DNA from 4 places in the Stutzerimonas sp. VN223-3 genome. Region 3 is predicted to be linked to each of the others. Evidence: predicted binding sites of a transcription regulator. Region 3 holds the regulator's gene; each other region holds the start of a gene.
What was found. Region 3 encodes FliA, which starts transcription of late flagellar genes. Its sites were predicted from a motif close to CTAAAGTTTNNNNNNNNNNNGCCGNTAA; they were not measured.

Region 1 (3,135 bases), on a different contig from region 3:
GGTGGCGATGGCGTAAACCAGCGCATCGTTACGCCCAAGCAGAGGTTCCTGGACGGCCGGCAGAACTTCGTCAGCGTAGCGGTCGAAGCGCGTGTGATATCGAGTCGGATTGGTGCCGGGCTGCGCCTGGTAATTGCGGTCAAAGAGGTCATCGATCGTCAGCCGACCGGCGTCCAGATCGGCCTCGAAGCGCGCACTGATGGCTGCCGAGCCCTCACGCGCCAAGTCGAAAATGTGCTGGTGATAGTCGTCGAGTTGCACTTCGGCGAGCTGTTCGCTGACGGCTTCGGCCTGACCGACGAGTTTCTCGGCCGCCTGCTCCAGTTGGCGAGTCTGAGTCTCGCTTTCGAGGGCGTCGCCGCGCAGCTGGTCCAGTGCGACAAATAGCTGAGCTAATCGGTCATGATTGCTCGTGGTGCCTGAGGTGATTTCCGCCACCTGGGTTTCGACATTCCCGGCCAGGTCGGCGATGCCGGTGAGCTGGGTTCCGGTCTGGGCTATCTGCGCTGCGGCTTCGTCGAGCTCGCTGGCCTGCTTCTGGATATGGCTGACCACCGCAGCGCTTTGTTCACCGATATCGCTGACCATCCGTCCGACTTCTTCGGTGGCGCTGCTGGTGCGGCCGGCCAGATTGCGCACCTCGTCGGCCACGACCGCAAAGCCACGCCCAGCGTCGCCGGCACGCGCCGCCTCGATGGCGGCATTGAGCGCGAGCAGGTTGGTCTGACTGGCGATGGACTGAATCACATCGGTGATTCGACGGATCTCTTCGGTACGCGCCGAAAGCCCGTCGAGCAATCCGCGGCTGGCTTCGGTCTGCGCGCTGAGCTGTTGCATGCGTTCGATCGCGTGCTGCAGTCCTGCACGCCCGCTGTCGCTGCTGCGCCGTACCGCTTCGGCCGCTTCCAAGGCTTGCCGCGCGCGGGCGGCACTGTCTTGCTCGGTTGCGGTCATCGCCTCGGCGCCGCTGGCGATTTCGCTGATCGCTGCTAGCTGGGATTGCAGACGTACGGCGAGCTGCTCGGCACTGAAAGACACCTGAGCGGCGGCCAGTGCGTTGTGGCATGTGTGTCGCGAAAGGTTTTTGCTCAGGTCGTTAGAGCTCTGAGTATCAGAACCATCATTCGTCAGCTCGCAGGCCTGGTGGCGCCACGGACCTAGCCAGGGCCACAGGCCGAGCAGCAGAATCGAGACTGCCGTCAGGTAGAACGGCAGCTCCATCCATCTATAAAACAGCAGCAGTCCCAGCAACGCCGCCGCGTGGATCAGACAGGCCTTGGGATAAAGACGGAAGGCAGGGCGCATCGGTGGCCTCTTGTTGTCATCCGGTAACACGGTTTTTGTAACCATCTCGCTACCAATGAACAGTAGCTCATTAGTGGCAAATGGCCGGGCTTACCGAGTTAGCGGCAGCATACTGTGAAGCTTAAATCCCTCCGTTTTCACAGAATTCCCGCGCTGACATCTTGGCGTCAGCGCGGCAGATCCGGCGCAGCCAGCGGCAGGCCGAGCTGCACGCGCCGTCGTAACCAAGGGCTCGGTCGATAGCGTGGTTCGTTGCCGTAACAGGCCTGCATGGCTTCCAGGATGGTGAGGATTCGCGCCGGACTGTAGTGCTCGGCAAACCCCAGCGGCCCCTTCGGATAACCCAGCGCAAGCTGCACGGCGCGATCGAGCGTATCCGGCGAGGCGATACCCTTCTGCGCAATTTCGCAGCCAAGATTGACGATGCTGGCGACGATTCGCTGGCTGACGAAGCCCGGCGAGTCATTGATCACTTCCACCGGTACGCCATCGGCACCCAGCGCCTGACGTGCCTGTGCTTCCAGCGCCGGGTCGAGTGCTGGCTGACGCATCAGTACGCGGCGCTTATCGAAATCGCTGAACGAGTCCAGCGCAATGGTGCGCACCGCCGGGAGCGCCAATCGCTCGACGCAGTTGCTGGCGTCCTCACCCAATGGCGTGATCAAGCAGATGGCCTGGTCCGATGGTTCCGCGCCGTCTTCGAGCACGGCGCCGGCTTGCTGCAAGAGCGCACCGACGCGCCCGCGGAGCTCGGGCTCGATGCTGTCGAGCCAGAACGGTCTATCGATGCTCACCGGCTCGAAGCGGGGTTCCGGCGAGCGAATCTGCTGGCCATCCTGATAACGATAGAAACCCTGACCGGTCTTGCGTCCGAGCAAACCCGCTGCAACCCGTTGCGCAGCGAGATAGGACGGGGTGTAGCGCGGGTCGTAATAGAACTGGTCGTGCACCGACTCCATCACGGCATGGGAGATGTCCAGGCCGGTCAGATCGAACAGCTCGAACGGCCCCATGCGGAAACCCGGACCGTCGCGCAGGATTCGATCGATCTGCTCCGGGGTAGCGATGCCCTCGCTGAGAATCCGCTGGGCCTCGGTGCCATAGGCGCGACCGGCATGGTTGACGAGAAAACCGGGAGTGTCGGGAGTGATTGCCGGGAAATGTCCGGCATGCTCGGCCAGCTGGACCAGCCGCTCGATGACCATCGGCTCGGTGCGCTCGCCGCGGACCACCTCGACGAGCTTCATCAACGTCACCGGATTGAAGAAGTGGAAGCCGGCCACCCGCTCGGGACGCGTACAGGCGCTGGCGATGCGGGTCACCGATAACGACGAGGTATTGGTTGCAAGCACGGCGTCGGCGGCGATCAGGCTTTCCAGCTCGACGAACAGGCTCTGCTTCGCCTCGAGATTTTCGACGATAGCTTCGATGAGCAGGTCGCAGCCAGACAACTCAGCCAGTTGATGGGCCGGCTGCATGCGTTTCTGAATTGCCGATAGCTCGTCAGCACTCAATCGCCCCTTGGCAACGCTGCGTTCAAGCAGCTCCCGGTTGAATTGCAACGCCTGCTCGATGGCGTCGGGACGACTGTCATACAACCAGACCTGCTGCCCAGCGCTGGCAAACAATTGCGCGATGCCGCGCCCCATGGCGCCGGCGCCGATAATGCCAATACGGGAAAACATGCGAACCTCCTCAATGGATGCGTTGCGTCTGTCTTGGGTACGTCTGTCTTGGGTTGTTATTAGAAGTGATATTTCGCACTGCGAAATAATATTCCGCCTCAATTGACCGAAAGCCTAAAGACTGCCAGTCTCCTACGCAAGCCAT
Region 2 (3,135 bases), on a different contig from region 3:
GCCTGTTGGTCAGCCTGACGAGCGGCGAGCGATGCCTGCTCGGCGTTCTGTGCCACTTCCTGCACTGTCGCGGCCATTTCATGCATCGCGGTGGCGACCTGATCGGTCTCCTCACGCTGCTTTTGCACCCCGGAGCTGGTCTGCGCGGTGACCGCCGACAGCTGCTCGGCCGCTGTGGCGATTTGCCCGACGCCGCTTCCGATACGGCCAATCAGGGTACGCAGGCTCTGGGTCATGTCGCACATGGCTTGTTGTAACTGCCCCAGTTCATCACGCCGGGTAGTCTTCTGCGACTGAGTCAGATCGCCTTCGGCAACCCGCTGCGCCAACTGCACGGTGTAGCGCAGGGGAACGACGATCATGCGGGAGATCGCAGTGGCCGCCGCCAGACCAATGACGATAGCCAGGGCGGTGATGACGGCGAGTAGCAAGTATGCGTTGCGGCGCTGATCCTGCATCGCTTCGTTGGCATCGGCCAAGGCTTGGTTGGCGGTATCGAGGATACGCTGTGCCTGGTCGATCATGGCCTGTTCCGATGTGATCCGTTCAGTCCGGTTGCGGCGGAACTCGGCAAACGCCTGCTCATAGTTGGCAAGAGCAGATAGCGCGCCGTCCATCGTGGTCTTCTGCTCGTCGTTGAGCCAGGTTTTCAAGCTATTGCCGATGGTGGTCACGTCACCGTAGACCTCGTTCCAGCTGTCTACCGCCGCCTGGGTGTTGTCGCCGAGGAAAATATTTTCGAACGTGCGCAGATCGAGAATGCGCTTGGTCAGACCAGACGCGGCTTCGGCGATCGTCAGCGGATCACTGCCCTTGAGATGGTCACCTTCCAGCCGCAATACCCGCACCGCGTCGTACATATCCAATTCGATGTACTCGAATTCCTCGCGACTGGCCTGCGCCGCATCGGCCATGCGCTTACGCAATTCCGCACCTCTGCCGATCAGCAGGCCATATTCGGTGAACTCTCCGGCATATACGGCCGCATCACTGCGGATCTGCTGCAGGAGCTCCTGCTCCTCGGCGGAAGAATTGTCAGCGAGTTCGTCCAGTTTCTTATTGAGCTTGTCGAGCGTATCGCGCAACGCCGTTGCAGAGTCTTCGCTACGGGTCAGGGCGTAATCGCGTTCCTGACCGCGCGCCCTGAGGATCTCGGCGTTGATACTGGACAGCTGGTTCGTCTGATACGAGCGGCTCACGATCGAATCCACGGCGTAGAAGCCGGTTCCGGCGACTCCCAGGGTCAGCAACAGCACCATGGCAAAGCCGAGCAGCAGCTTCTTGCCCACGGAAAGGTTGGCGAATATATCGACGGACTGCATCAGAGAATTCCTAGAAAAAAGTAAGCACGCTTATGGAGTCGGCAGGTCGCGACCAAAGTTGAGTGCGAAAAGCGGAACAATTAAACAGGGCATGGTGGCCGTTAGCCAGCGATCAATCTAAAGAGTTGGAGGGGGCGCACATCAAGAGCGAAAAAGGCCGCGTCAATGTTGCTGTAAATGCCCGTAAAGCTTGGCGTAGAGCCCGCCGTCGGCAATCAGCTGCTGATGATCACCTTGTTCGGCGATGCGTCCATCGTCGAATACCAATACCCGATCGGCCTGCTTAACCGCAGACAGACGGTGGGCGATGATCAAGGTCGTGCGGCCCTGAAGGAAACGGTTCAAACCCTGATGCAGGGCATATTCGGTGGCGGCATCCAGGGCGGATGTTGCCTCGTCGAGAATTACTACCTTGGGCTCGGCCAATACCATCCGTGCAACCGCCAAGCGTTGTCGCTGGCCGCCCGACAGGCGCACTCCCGAACGTCCGACGATACTGTCCAGCCCGGCCGGCAATTGCCGAATCGTGTCGGCCAACTGGGCGATCTCCAACGCCTGCCAGCAGGCTTTATCGTCCCGCTCCCGCCCCATCAACAGGTTGGCGCGTACCGTGTCGTTGAACAATGCGGGCTGTTGCAGCACCACCGCGACATTGTCGCGTACGGTGCTCAGGCCGATCTCTTCCAGCGCCACGCCGGCAAAGCGAATCTGCCCCGCCTGCGGCTGATATAGGCCCAGCAACAACTGCACCAGCGTGCTCTTGCCGCCACCGCTGGCACCAACGATGGCAACTTTTTCACCCGCCGCGATCGACAGATCCAGGCCTTCCAACACGGGTTCATCCTGATAAGAGAATCGCAGCCCGCAAACGTCGATATCCACCGTGTCTCGCCCCGCGAATGGGTCGTTGCCGCCGGCGTACTGCGGCTCGTCGGCACGCGCCAGCAATTGATTGATGCGGCTGAGCGCGCCGCCGGCAGCATAGAAGGCGTACTGTAGATTCAGCAGCTGCTCCACCGGCCCGATCATGAACCACAGGTAGCTGAACACCGCCAGCATCTGGCCGATCGACAGATCGGATAACAGCACTGTGAGCATTGCCGCCGCCCGGAAAATATCGATGCCGAACTGAAACAGCAGTCCACTGGCGCGGTTGGAGGCATCGGTCTTCCACTGCGAGGCCACGGCATAGTCACGTACCTCCCGGGCGCGCAGGCCTAGGCGCCCGAGAAAATACCCCTGGCGGTTGCCGGCGCGTACTTCCTGAATCGCATCCAGGGTCTCGGTCAGCGCCTGGGTAAACAGCGAAGTGCTGTCATTTTCCAACTTCTTCAGATGCTTGACGCGTTTGCCCAGCTGCACCGTGGCGTAGATCACCAGCGGGTTGAACAACAGGATCAGCAGTGCCAATTGCCAGTGCATCCAGAGCAGAATCGCCGCCGTACCGGCGATTGAAAGCAGTGCCACCAAGAAACGACTAAGCGTCTCGCCGATGAATTTATCGATGGTTTCCAGATCGGTGACCAAGTGCGCAGCGACCGTACCACCGCCGAGGCTTTCATATTCGCTGAGGGCGATACGCTTGAGCCGCTCGATCAGCCTTATACGGATGCGATAGACCAGATCCTTCGACAGCCGAGCGAACAAGCGCGCCTGCAGAACGTTGAAGATCAGCGCTGAAGCCCGCAGGAGCAGCGTTGCGCAGAGCATCAGCCCGATGTAGCCAATTGCCGTTTGCCAGCCCGTCGGCAGAAATCTGTCCATGATCTGCAGCGCCGTATCGCCCTGCCCCAACAACACCTCGTCGACCAGC
Region 3 (3,135 bases):
AGCTGACTGCCATCGTTCATGGTGCGCTGGAGGAATTGATCGATGCGCTTGACCAGATCGCGGAACTGCTCGGCATTCATGTCACGGCGCATGAAGCGCTGCCAATCAGCGGTCAGGCTCTGGGCTTCATAGCTTACGTAGTTCACTAAAGGCGCTGACTCTTCGACCAGATCCATAGTGCGATTGGCCGCTTTCTCGGTCATTTCCACGACATACGAAAGCCGGTCGGTAGCGTCAGTGATCGGTGACGGGTCACCGCCAGTGGCGCACGTATCCATCTCCAGCTTTACGATGGCGTTATGCAGCTCGCGGGTGAGCTTGCCGACTTCCTGATAGAGCCCGTGACTACGGGCCTGGTTGAGCTCATTGAACATCTGCGCCGCTTCATCGAAGCGGCCCTGCTGCAGACTTTCGATCAGCTGAGGTGCATGAGCCCTCAGAGTCGCTTCGAACTCTGCCAGGCTTTGTTCTGCTTGCGTCATAGTGCCCTCGCGGCGTTACTTCAGCCGTTGACGCGCTCGAAGATTTTTTCAATCTTTTCTTTGAGCACTTGAGCCGTGAATGGCTTGACCACATAACCGTTTACGCCTGCCTGCGCGGCCTCGATAATCTGGTCGCGCTTCGCTTCGGCGGTGACCATCAACACCGGAAGGTGCTTCAGGCGATCGTCGGCGCGCACAGCTCGAAGCAGATCGATGCCGCTCATCCCGGGCATGTTCCAATCGGTGACGAGGAAGTCGAAACTCCCGCTCTTTAACATGGGCAGCGCGGTCGTGCCGTCATCCGCCTCAGCGGTATTGGTGAAGCCCAGATCGCGCAGCAGATTCTTAATGATCCGTCTCATGGTCGAGAAGTCATCGACGATGAGAATTTTCATGTTCTTGTCCAAGTACACCTCCGTAATCCCGAAATCCCCAGAACCTGCTCACGGTCTGTTGCGGGCCTCATGAATGAAGCTCGTAAGGGCCTCTAATGCTTTTTTTGCGAACCGGCCGTTAACGGGCGCGCCACTCACCAAGGCGAGCACGCAGGCGCGCCGCGCACTGACTATGCAACTGGCTCACCCGTGATTCGCTGACGCCCAACACCTGGCCGATCTCCTTCAGATTCAACTCTTCGTCGTAATACAACGAAAGCACCAGCTTTTCACGTTCGGGCAGGTTTCCGATGGCCTCGGCCAGCGCCTGTTGAAAACGCTCGTCTTCAAGATCCCGGGACGGCTCCGGATGCGCACTGGCGGCATCCTCCCCAAATTCCCCATGTTCGCCTTCCTGAAGTAAATCATCGAAGCTGAACAAGCGACTACCCAAGGTGTCGCCCAGAATGCCGTAGTACTCATCGAGACTCAATTTAAGTTCGGCCGCAACTTCTTGATCTTTAGCGTCGCGGCCTGTTTTGGCTTCAATTGCCCGAATCGCTTCGCTGACCATGCGCGAGTTACGGTGAACCGAACGCGGTGCCCAGTCGCCCTTACGGACCTCGTCGAGCATCGCGCCACGAATGCGAATTCCAGCGTAAGTCTCGAAGCTCGCGCCTTTGCCGGAATCGTATTTTTTTGACGCCTCCAGTAGACCGATCATGCCCGCCTGCATCAGGTCATCCACCTGCACACTCGCCGGCAAACGCGCCAGGAGGTGATAAGCGATGCGTTTGACTAACGGTGCGTATTGATCGATGAGCTGATACTGCGAGTCTTTTGCCTGAGCTTTGTTGTAATACATACCGAGTCCAGCCACTGTCAGTCGTTAGGCTCTGTGGCGGGCCTGACAAGGCGCTCCACAAAGAACTCCAGATGGCCCCGCGGCGTTGCCGGCAGCGGCCAGGTATCGATCTTCTGCGCGATGGCCTTGAACGCCAGCGAACACTTAGCTCGCGGATAGGCCTCGTAGACGGCACGTTGTTTCTGTACTGCCTTGCGCACCGCCTCGTCGTAAGGAATCGCGCCGACGTACTGCAGCGCCACGTCGAGGAACCGCTCGGTCACTTTGGTCAGCTTGGCGAACAGGTTCCGGCCTTCCTGCGGAGCGTGTGCCATGTTAGCCAGCACACGAAAGCGACTGATGCCGTAGTCGCGATTGAGCAGCTTGATCAACGCATAGGCATCGGTAATGGACGTCGGCTCGTCAGTCACGACTAGCAGCACTTCCTGCGCGGCGCGAACGAAACTCACGACGCCATCGCCAATACCCGCTGCGGTGTCGATAATCAGCACGTCGATATCGTGACCAATGTCGCTAAACGCCTGTATCAGCCCGGAGTGCTGCAACGTGGATAGCTGCACCATGCTCTGGGTTCCCGAAGCCGCGGGCACTATGCGAATGCCGCCCGGCCCCTGAATCAGCACATCACGCAGATCGCATTCGCCAGCAATGACGTCGGCCAACGTGCGCTTGGTAGCCAACCCTAGCAGCACGTCGACATTGGCCAGCCCAAGGTCGGCATCAAGCAACACCACCCGGCGACCGAGGTCGGCCAGCGCCAGCGCCAGATTGACCGACACATTGGTCTTGCCGACGCCACCCTTGCCGCCAGTCACGGCAATAACCTGTACGGGATGAATACCCATTTTCAAACGCCTATATCTTGCTGGGGCCCTGAGGCCATCGATGCGTTCAGCCCGAACGCGTCTTCTTTGTCTGTGTCACGGAGCAAAGCGTTCATCCGACCTTCCGTGAAGAACCGTTGTACAGCCCGGAGAACATATCGGCCATGGTCTCTTCGCTGGGAGTCTCTTCGGACTGCAGGCTTACCGCACGGCTGACCAGCTGATGGCTGCGCGGCAGATGCAGATCATCTGGGATGCGCGGCCCATCGGCGAGGTACGCGATGGGCAAATGCTGGCTGATCGTGAGACCAAGCACATCACCCAGGCTTCCCGCCTCATCCAGTTTAGTCAGAATGCAGCCAGCCAGCCCACAGCGGCGATAGTTATGCCATGTCGCTTTGAGCACCTGGCTCTGACTGGTTGCCGGCAGCACCAGATAATTCTTCGATTTGATACCACGATCAGCCAGCGCTTCGAGCTGCATACGCATCATCGGGTCGCCCGCAGGCAAACCGGCGGTATCGACGAGAATCAGGCGCTTGCGGGCCAACGGCTCCAGCGTCTTGCTCAGCGGCTGGCTGGGGTCTATC
Region 4 (3,135 bases), 310 kb from region 3:
CGCTCTGCGTGCCTTGCTCCAGGCGGTCGATCATGCCTTGGATTTCCTGGGTGCTCTGCTGAGTCCGGCTGGCCAGCGCACGAACTTCGTCCGCCACCACGGCAAAGCCGCGACCGGCCTCACCGGCACGTGCCGCCTCGATGGCCGCATTGAGCGCCAGCAGATTGGTCTGGTCGGCAATCGAGCGGATCACGCCCAGCACATTGACGATCGAGTCCACGTCCTCGCGCAAATTGTCGATGGATGCGCCGCTCTCGCGGATGTCCTGCACCAGGGCATGAATACGCTGAACGCTGATGTCGACGACGCGTTTGGCGTCCTGGCCTTCCTGATCGGTCTGCTGCGCCGCGCTGGCGGCATTCTGCGCGCTCTGCGCCACTTCCTGCGCAGCGGCGGACATTTCATGAATGGCGGTCGCGACCTGATCGGTTTCCTGACGCTGCTGCGCCATGGCAGCTTCGGAGCGCCGCGCCTGCTCCGCCACCTCGCCAACCAGCTGAGTCAGTTGAGTGGTCACCTCGACCATCTGACTGACCATGCCGTGAATCTTTTCGACGAAGCGGTTGAACGAAGACGCCAGTTCGCCTACTTCGTCCTGGCTGGTGATCTGCAACCGGTGGGTCAGGTCGCCTTCGCCGGCAGCGATATCGTCGAGGTTGTCCTTGATGCGCTGAATCGGTCGCACGATCGAGTTGCTCAGTGCCAACCCCACGAGGCCAAGCACCGCCAGCATGATGACAGCCAGAATTAGCGTGCTGGTCACGATGGCCTCGATTCGCTCATCGATCTGCGTCTGAATCTGCTCCAGCTCGGCGTCGATACTGTCGATGTTGATCGAGGTGCCGATGGCCAGATCCCACTTCGGCAGATAGTAGTTGTAAGACAGCTTCGGCAGCAGCACGCTGTCTTTGCCTGGCATCGATGAAAAGTACCGCAGGTAATGACTGCCGTCCTTCGCGGCTCGCACTAGCTCGGTATTGATCAGCATGCCTTGCTGATCGCGACGATCCTTCATGCTGGTACCGACACCGTCCGGGTTGGTGCCACGAAATAGCCGAATGATGTTCGAGTCGTGACCGTAGAAGTAGCCGTTCTCATCGAACTTGATGCGTGACAGGCGCTCGATGGCTTGTGCGCGTGAGGCCATGTCGCCGCTGGGCGAGTTTTCATAGAGGTCAGCGATGGCCGTGAGCGCTACCTCAACGTAGCCTTTGAGCTCCTTTTTACTCTGTGCCATCAAGCTTTCACGCCTGTCGGCGATCTCGGCTTCGGCACGGTCGGCGAGGATTTTCGCCGTCCCGCCACACAACACCAGCGCGAGCAGCAACACAGGCAGCAGCGCCAGAAGAATCATTTTCTGTTTCAGGGAGAGATGCATCAGCAAGGGCCGGTCTGGAAAACAAGGTCCAGTACAGCGGCCGGGGTCTGGAAAAATTAAGCGCTGCGTTAAAAATATTTCGCGGGAACGGATAGGCCGTCTTGGCAGTAAGCTATCCGTCACATTTCTTCGGCATCGGTCAATCGCAGGCGCCAGCCGGTGTGCTGGCACTCGCACGGTCGTCTTGCGCTGTCCACGCCCACCAGAACACCAGCAGGCCGACTGCGCCAGTGGCGGCACCGATGTAGCCGGTGGAGGTCCAGCCGAGGCCGGCGGTGATCGCCAGGCCGCCAAGCCACGGACCCAGCGCGTTGGCGATATTGAAGGCGGCGTGGTTGGACGCTGCTGCCAGCGTCTGCGCATCGGCGGCGACATCCATCAGATGCGTCTGCAGCGCAGGCGACAGCGAGACCATGGTGCCGACGGCAAAGGCGGCCGGCAGGATGGCCCACAGCGAGTGGGCAGCGAAGGGGAACACCAGCAGCACTGCGATGCTCCAGAGCAGCAACAAGGGAATCGCCTTGAAGCGCAACCGGTCGAACAGCCAGCCGCCAAACAGGTTGCCGATGATGCCGCCCAGGCCGAAAGCCGCCAGCCCTACCGGGATCCAGTTTTCGCTGACGCCGGTGACCTCTAGCAGCGTCGGTGCCAGATAGGCGAACACGCAGAACATGCCGGCAAATCCGACAGAGCTGATCGCCAGTGCCAGCCACACCTGCTTGCGGTTGAAGTCACGCAACTCGCGCATCGGGTTGTTGCGTGGTTCGTCGCGGTTGAGCGGCAGGAAGATCGCCACCAGCAGCACCGTCAACAGGGCGATCAGACCCACCAGGCCGAACGCCCAGCGCCAGCTCAGCCACTGCCCCAGCCAGGTCGCGGTGGGGTTGCCGATCAGCATGGCGATGGTCAGCCCGGCCAGTACGCGGCTAACTGCCTTGGCGCGCTGATCCGGCGCCACCATCGAGGCGGCCACCAGCATCGCCACACCGAAATAGGCGCCGTGCGGCAGGCCGGCAATGAAGCGGAACAGCATCAGCGAGTGGTAATCCGGTGCCAAGGCGCTGGCGAAGTTGCCCAGCGCGAAAAAAGTCATCAGCAGCAACAGCAGATGCCGCCGAAACATGCGCGCCCCGAGGATCGCCAGCAATGGTGCGCCAACCACCACGCCCAGCGCGTAGGTGCTGATCACGTTGCCGACCTGCGGCTCGCTGATCCCCAGGCCTAGGGCAACATTGGGCATCAATCCCATGATGGCGAACTCGCCGGTACCAATGGCGAATCCACCCATGGCCAGTGCCAGTTCGATCAGCAGAATGGCGCGCGGCGAAAAGCGCTGCGTTGGCGGGTTGGCATACGCCGTCATGATCGACCTCGGAGGTTGCAGAAGAAAGCGCGGGATTATCCCGTTCAGACGGCCGGAAGGGGAGAGCTACCTGCTGTCGGGGCAGTCACAAAGATCGGAGTATGGCGCGATGGTTCAACGCCGCCGCGGGTTATTGTTCTGCGTGACCCGCGGCAAATATGGTAATCCGTGTGGGTCAGCTGCCGATGCTGTTCAACAGCGCATGCGTATCGGCAGCACCCATCATTGCTGCGGCGGCCAGCGGCGTGGCGCCGTTGATATCTGTCGCATGCGGATCGGCACCGTGGGCGATCAGGTATTCGACTATTTCGGTGCGGTTGAACATGGCGGCAATCATCAACGCGGTCTTGCCATCGGGCGAGGCGCCCTCGACATCTGCACCCTGTTCAATCAG

Region 1: D7241_RS09570 (methyl-accepting chemotaxis protein) is a predicted target of FliA. The motif match lies at 1,404-1,431, and genes of this name have one in related genera.
Region 2: D7241_RS16445 (methyl-accepting chemotaxis protein) is a predicted target of FliA. The motif match lies at 1,358-1,385, and genes of this name have one in related genera.
Region 4: D7241_RS02295 (methyl-accepting chemotaxis protein) is a predicted target of FliA. The motif match lies at 1,412-1,439, and genes of this name have one in related genera.

Annotation. Positions count from the first base shown of each region.
Region 1 is NZ_RBEC01000002.1:160,811-163,945, forward strand. It holds gene D7241_RS09570 (methyl-accepting chemotaxis protein) at 1-1,305, opposite strand, end outside; gene D7241_RS09575 (3-hydroxyacyl-CoA dehydrogenase) at 1,473-2,990, opposite strand.
Region 2 is NZ_RBEC01000003.1:139,708-142,842, forward strand. It holds gene D7241_RS16445 (methyl-accepting chemotaxis protein) at 1-1,322, opposite strand, end outside; gene D7241_RS16450 (ABC transporter ATP-binding protein) at 1,485-3,135, opposite strand, start outside.
Region 3 is NZ_RBEC01000001.1:805,109-808,243, reverse strand. It holds gene D7241_RS03745 (protein phosphatase CheZ) at 1-482, opposite strand, end outside; gene D7241_RS03740 (chemotaxis response regulator CheY) at 503-877, opposite strand; gene fliA (RNA polymerase sigma factor FliA) at 996-1,721, opposite strand; gene fleN (flagellar synthesis regulator FleN) at 1,739-2,566, opposite strand; gene flhF (flagellar biosynthesis protein FlhF) at 2,658-3,135, opposite strand, start outside.
Region 4 is NZ_RBEC01000001.1:492,496-495,630, forward strand. It holds gene D7241_RS02295 (methyl-accepting chemotaxis protein) at 1-1,378, opposite strand, end outside; gene D7241_RS02300 (MFS transporter) at 1,518-2,741, opposite strand; gene D7241_RS02305 (ankyrin repeat domain-containing protein) at 2,917-3,135, opposite strand, start outside.